DNA from 2 places in the Comamonas sp. JNW genome. Region 1 is predicted to be linked to the other one. Evidence: predicted binding sites of a transcription regulator. Region 1 holds the regulator's gene; the other holds the start of a gene.

What was found. Region 1 encodes sigma-54, which starts transcription at its own class of promoters, with help from an activator protein. Its sites were predicted from a motif close to TGGCANGNAANCTGCTTT; they were not measured.
Region 2: the regulator sigma-54 is predicted to act here: its motif matches at 1,377-1,394, upstream of DCO45_RS20730 (TorF family putative porin).

The regions. Positions count from the first base shown of each region.
Region 1 covers NZ_QETI01000008.1:46,377-49,783, forward strand. Annotated here, with positions in the region: gene lptB (LPS export ABC transporter ATP-binding protein) at 1-511, shown strand, start outside; gene DCO45_RS13055 (RNA polymerase factor sigma-54) at 617-2,233, shown strand; gene DCO45_RS13060 (aspartyl/asparaginyl beta-hydroxylase domain-containing protein) at 2,310-3,233, opposite strand; gene DCO45_RS13065 (hypothetical protein) at 3,372-3,407, opposite strand, start outside.
Region 2 covers NZ_QETI01000019.1:20,090-23,496, forward strand. Annotated here, with positions in the region: gene amt (ammonium transporter) at 1-142, opposite strand, end outside; gene glnK (P-II family nitrogen regulator) at 208-546, opposite strand; gene DCO45_RS20730 (TorF family putative porin) at 590-1,321, opposite strand; gene DCO45_RS20735 (YifB family Mg chelatase-like AAA ATPase) at 1,649-3,193, shown strand; gene DCO45_RS20740 (ABC transporter substrate-binding protein) at 3,361-3,407, shown strand, end outside.

The DNA of each region.
Region 1 (3,407 bases):
GCTGGGCCTGTCCTACCTGCCGCAGGAAGCCTCGATCTTTCGCAAGCTCAGCGTGCAGGACAATGTGCGCGCCGTGCTGGAGCTGCAAAAAGATGAGCATGGCAAGCCGCTCTCGCGCGCCGAGGTCGAGCGCCAGCTCACCGCGCTGCTGCAGGAGCTGCGGGTCGAGCACCTGCGCGAATCACCGTCAGTCGCGCTGTCCGGCGGCGAGCGCCGCCGGGTCGAGATCGCCCGTGCGCTGGCCACCCAGCCCCGTTTCATCCTGCTCGACGAGCCTTTCGCCGGCATCGACCCCATCGCCGTGATCGAGATCCAGCGCATTGTCGCCTTTCTCAAGGAGCGCGGCATTGGCGTGCTGATCACCGACCACAATGTGCGCGAAACCCTGGGTATCTGTGACCATGCCTGCATCATCAGCGATGGCAAGGTGCTGGCCGCCGGGACGCCGCAAGAGATTGTGGAGAACGCAGAGGTCCGGAGGGTGTATCTGGGTGAACATTTCCGTATGTGACATCGCACGCCTTGGCGGGCGTGCCAGCCAAGATGCCGTCCCGCGCTGCGGGGCCGGCAGGGCTGATCCGTTGCCAGCTGCCCCAGCCCGTGGGGAGGCGCAGCCATGATGCCGTCGCTGTCGCTGCGCGTATCGCAGAACCTGACCCTGACCCCCCAGCTGCAGCAGTCGATTCGCCTGCTGCAGCTGTCCACGCAGGAACTGACGCAGGAAGTCGAGCAGATGCTCGACGAAAACCCGTTTCTGGAGCGCGAGGGCGATGAGGCCCCCGAGGCTGAAGCCGGTAAAGAAGCCGCTGAATCTGCCGAAGCTGCAGACGCTGCAGACGCAGCCGACAAGGGTGCCGATACTGCTGCCAGCACCGACACCAACAACAGTAGCGATTTCGAGCCCGGAACCTCCGACCAGCCGCTGGATTTTGGCGCGGGCAAGGAAACCGGCGTCGATGCCGAGGCCGCTGCCGGCGATTCGGCATCGGACTGGGAAGAGTGGGGTGGCGATCTGCCCGCGCGCTCCAGCGCCAGCGATGACGACGACGAGACGCCGATGTCCGACCGGCGCAGCGAGCACCTGAGCCTGCAGGATGTGCTGCACCGCCAGGCCTTGTCGCTGCGCCTGTGCCAGGAAGACCGGGCCGCGCTCTACTTTCTGATTGAATCACTGAACGACGACGGCTACCTCGAAGAAACGCTGGCCGAGCTCGCGCAAAGCTTTGGCGACGCCAGTGACCCCGAGCGCTACGAAGTGCTGCTGCACCACCTGACTGTGGCGCTGCGCTTGCTGCAAAGCCTGGAGCCGATTGGCGTGGGCGCGCGCAACCTGTCCGAATGCATGCAGCTGCAGATCAAGGCCCAGCAGCGCCTGTTGGATGAAGAGGGCTCGGACACGCCCGAGGCCGATGCGCTGGCGCTGGAGACCGCTTTGCTGGTCTGCCAGGAATCGCTGGAGCTGCTGGCGCGCCGTGATGTGCGCAAGCTGGTGCAACTGACCGGATGCAGTGATGCCGCGGTGCGCAGCGCGCTGGCGCTGATCGCCAAGCTCGAGCCCCGCCCCGGCCGGCCCTATGCCGATGTGGACCGCAACACCATCATCCCCGATGTCATCGTGCGACCCAGCAATGAGCGCGGCCTGCCGGTGCCCGGTTTCAGCGTGCAGCTCAATGCCGAGGTGATGCCGCGCCTGCGCGTGCAGGATGTCTACGCCAATGCCTTGCGCAGCCACAAGGGCAGCGAGGGCCATGGCGCGCTGCAGCAGCGGCTGCAGGAGGCGCGCTGGTTCATCAAGAACATCCAGCAGCGCTTTGACACCATCTTGCGCGTCTCGCAGGCCATCGTCGAGCGCCAGCGCAATTTCTTTGTCCATGGCGAGCTGGCGATGCGCCCCATGGTGCTGCGCGAGATTGCCGATGAGCTGGGCCTGCACGAGTCCACCATCAGCCGCGTGACCACGGCCAAGTACATGGCCACGCCGCAGGGCACGTTTGAGCTCAAGTACTTCTTTGGCTCAGGCCTGGGCACCGAGACCGGCGGCAGTGCGTCGAGCACGGCGGTCAAGGCGCTGATCAAGCAGTTGCTCGACGAGGAAAGCGCGAAGAAGCCGCTGTCGGATGCAAAAATCGCCGATCTGCTGCAGGCCCAGGGCATTGAATGCGCGCGCCGCACGGTGGCCAAGTACCGCGAGGCCATGCGCATCCCGCCGGCCAGCCTGCGCAAGGCGCTGTAAGCGCAAGCAGCCAGGGCCCATAAAAAAAACCGCAGCTGCGTTATGCACTGCGGTTTTGTTTTGAGACGGTGCCGCTTTACTTTGGCCACAGCCACCAGATGAACAAGGCCAGCACGGCCAGCATCAGGCCAAACTTGGTGAGCTTGTAGGCGGTCTTGTTCCAGGCCTTGAAGCGGCGGCGGTACTGGCCCATGTAGAACGAGATCTTGAAGATGCGGCTGATGAAGCCACGCGGATCGCCTTCGTTGTTGGGCGAGCTGGCGGCAGCGACCACATGCGTGCCCAGCCAGCGGTTGAGCCACTGCGCAAAGCCATTGGTCATCGGGCGCTCGACATCGCAGAACAGCACGATGCGGTTGCCTTCGGACCGGTTCTCGGCCCAGTGCATGAAGGTCTCGTCAAAGATCACGCCTTCGCCCTCGCGCCAGCTGTAGGGCGTGCCATCGACCTCGATCATGCAGCGGTCATCATTGGGCGCCAGCACAGCGAGGTGGTAGCGCAGCGAGCCGGCATAGGGGTCGCGGTGCAGGTTGAGCTTGGCGCCGGGCGGCAGCTCGGCAAACATGGCCGCCTTGATGCCGGGGATGGACTGCACCAGCGCCGTGGTCTTGGGGCACAGCTCCATCGCAGACGGGTGGGCCTGGCCGTACCACTTCAGGTAGAAGCGCTTCCAGCCGGTCTTGAAGAAGGAGTTGAAGCCCGCGTCGTCGTTGTTGGCCGCGGCCTTGATCTGCATGGCCTGGTGCAGACCGATGGCCTCTTCGCGGATCTCGCGCCAGTGGGCCTGCAGCGGGGCCAGGTCGGGGAAGGTGCTGGTGGGCAGGTAGGGCGTGCGCGGTACCTTGCTGAACATCAGCATGAACACATTGAATGGCGCCGTGAACGTGGAGTGGTCAAACAGCTGGCGCAGCAGCTTGTGCCGCACCTTGCCACGCAGGTGCATGTAGAGGCCGCAGCCAAAGAAAAGCAGCACCAGGGCCAGAACGATGATTTTTGCCATAGACAGCGATTTTAGCGACTGTGCTGTGGCGGCTGTCTGCGCAAGCGCAAACTGGCGCGCTGCAAGGGCTGCGGGGCGGTGGGATGGCCTGCTGGCAGCAGGCCTATTGCGGTTTGGTCAATGGCAAGCCAGGTGCGCTTACCTGGGCTGGGCGGCAAAGGCGGTCTTGAGGCG
Region 2 (3,407 bases), on a different contig from region 1:
GGATCACCAGCATGGTCGAGGTCATGATCCAGGCGGTATCGCCTGCATTCAGAACGGGAGCTGCCGCATCGGCCGCAGCCGCGTTGCCCGCAGTGGCCAGTGCCACTGCCGCCAGCCCTGCCAAGGAAAGAAGTCGTCTCATGTTGTTCACACCTTCAAGATAAATTGGCTTGTTGCGCGCGCCTTGCCAGCGCGGAGCGCTGTTTTTTAGATCGCGTTCGGGCCGGTTTCGCCGGTACGGATACGCACCACCTGCTCCAGCGGCGAGACAAAGATCTTGCCGTCGCCGATCTTGCCGGTGCGCGCTGCGTTCTCGATGGCCTCGATCACCCGGTCCACCAGGTCCTCGGCCACCGCAATCTCCAGCTTCACCTTGGGCAGGAAGTCCACCACGTACTCGGCGCCTCGGTACAGCTCGGTATGGCCCTTCTGACGGCCAAAGCCCTTGACCTCGCTCACCGTGATGCCTTGCACCCCAATATCGGACAGCGCCTCACGCACTTCATCGAGCTTGAAGGGCTTGATCACCGCCACTACCAGTTTCATGTTCATAGTCTCTCCTGTCGTCACTTATTGCAGCGGCGCTGCGTCAAAAAGCCTTGGTCAGCGATACGATCGCGCGACCCTTGTTCACAAAGCCAAAGGCACCCGTCTTGTTGGCGCCCACCCAGGCAGCGCTCAGCGAGAAGCCATCACCCAGGTCATAGGCACCGCCCACGCTGTAGTCCAGGTAGTTGGGCACGCCCAGGTCCTTGATGTCGCTGGAAAAGCGCGTATAGCCCACGGCCAGCTTCAAGGTCGTCTTGGGCGCCACTTCCTGGGCGAATGCCACATTCAGGTAACCGGTGTTGCGGCCCTTGTACGTGCTGTCGTACTTGGTGCCGGCCCAGCCAAAGTAATCCTTCGACACGGTGTGCGAGTACTTCACGGTCACGGGACCGTAGGTGCCCGAGCCATACAGTTCGGTGGTGTTGCCCAGCGTGTTGCCGGGGTAGACATAGGTCAGCAGACCCACATCCCAATCCACATCAGCGGCCTTGAACTTGTAGCCACCGTAGAAATCCATCTCCAGCTTGTTGTTGTCGAGCCAGTCGACGGTGGAGTTCCAGTTCCCCACATAAAAGCCGCTGTCGCCAAAGGCGTAGTCGACCCCTCCCTGGAGTGCGGGCTTGACCCATTGGGCACTAGAGGACTTCTGGTCCTGACCGCGGAACTTGTAGTTCGTGGTCACGCTCACATTGGCGGTCAGCTGCGCGCTTGCCACCATTGGCAGCGCCAGGAACGCTGCACCCGCCACCACCATCCAGCCTCTGTTGCTCATTGCCATTGCCACACTCCTTGTTGATGAATTCGACCCATCCGTTTGTGGCAAGCACAATGCACAGAGCGTGCCAAACCCAGCGCTACCCGCTGCGTTGCGCGCACCAGACAAGCGCAGCGCGCTATATTTTTTTGCAAATGCTTACGTTCTGAGCCGCCACAGGGCGGCCGGGGGCGCGGGATGGCAGGCCGGCGCCGCCGCCACGCCTTCCCCGGGCTGTCGCCACTTGTTGCTGCCAGCGACTTTTGCGATGCTGGTGGCAGCCGTGCCTCCAAGAGGTGCTTCGCAATGCACCAAAAAGGTGCAAAACAACAAGGAAGCCCGCCCATGAGTCTCGCCGTGGTGCACAGCCGGGCCCTGGTCGGGCTCACCGGCCATCCCGTCAGCGTCGAAGTCCATCTGGCCAATGGCCTGCCCAGCTTTACCCTGGTCGGCCTGGCCGATCTGGAAGTGAAGGAAGCGCGTGAGCGTGTGCGCTCAGCGCTGCAAAACAGCGGGCTGGAGTTTCCGCACAACAAACGCATCACCGTCAACCTGGCACCGGCCGATCTGCCCAAGGAGTCGGGCCGCTACGACCTGGCCATCGCGGTCGGCATTCTGGCGGCCAGCGGCGCTATCGATGCGGACCGGCTCAAGGACTATGAATTTGCCGGCGAGCTGTCGCTGTCGGGTGCATTGCGCCCGGTGCGCGGCGCGCTGGCCGCCAGCATGGACCTGCACCAGCGCGGCCAGCAGGTGCGCCAGGTGCTGCCCCCGGGCAGTGCAGAGGATGCCGCCCTGGTGCCCGATGCCGAGGTCTACCGCGCCAGCCACCTGCTGGACGTGGTGCAGCACTTTGCGCCCCAGGCCGCCAGCGCCGAGCCCGATGCAGCGCCCAGCCAGTGGCAGCGCATGCCCGCCCAGCCCCGCCCGCCCGAGGCCCCCGGCGCCGACATGGCCGATGTCAAAGGCCAGGCGGCCAGCAAGCGGGTGCTGGAGATCGCTGCCGCAGGCGGCCACAACCTGCTGATGCTGGGCGCACCGGGCGCTGGCAAATCGATGCTGGCCCAGCGCTTTGCCGGCCTGCTGCCGCCCTTGAGCGTGGCCGAGGCGCTGGAGAACGCCGCCGTGCACAGCCTGGTCGGCAGCTTTGATGCCCAGCGCTGGGGCCAGCGCAGCACGATGGCGCCGCACCACACCGCCAGCGCCGTGGCCCTGGTGGGCGGCGGCAGTCCGCCCCGGCCCGGTGCGATATCGCTGGCCCATTGCGGCGTGCTGTTTCTCGATGAACTGCCCGAGTTCCCGCGCAGCGCGCTCGAAGCACTGCGCGAGCCGCTGGAGACCGGCCAGATCAGCATCGCCCGCGCCGCGCAGCAGGCCACCTTTCCCGCCCGCTTCCAACTGATTGCCGCGATGAACCCCTGCCCCTGCGGTTTTCGGGGCTCGCGCCAGCGCGCCTGCCGCTGCTCGCCCGACCAGGTCAGCCGCTACCAGGCCCGCATCAGCGGCCCCTTGCTCGACCGCATTGACCTGCACCTGGAAGTCAGCCCCCTGCCCGCCGATGAGCTGCTGACCGCCCCGGCCGGCGAATCGACCGCCACTATCCGCGAGCGGGTGACCGCTGCCCGCGCCCGGTCACTGCAGCGCCAGGGCATGCTCAACCAGCAGCTGCAAGGCCAGGCGCTCGACGATTACTGCCATGCCGAGCCCGCTGCGCTGCAGCTGCTGCAAACCGCCGCCGCCCAGCTGGCCTGGTCGGCACGCGGCATCCATCGCAGCTTGCGTGTGGCGCGCTCGATTGCGGATCTCGCGCAGTCGGAGACCATCAGCCCGGCCCATGTGGCCGAGGCGGTGCAGTACCGGCGGGCGCTGCTGGGCAGCAGCGGCATGTAGGCAGCACATGCACGCGGGCAGCGCTGCCGCATGTCCACCCTTATGCAGAAAACGCGTTTAGTAAGTCAGAAAAATTAGTTCCTCCCGCAACGCTGACTTCGCACAATCCCCCTTTTGCGCCGCGCAGCCCTGCTGCGAACGGCGGTTTTTTGAAAGCGGATATGGGCGTGAGCAAATTGGGTCAGTGGCGGGTCTTGGGCGTGGCGGCAGCGTC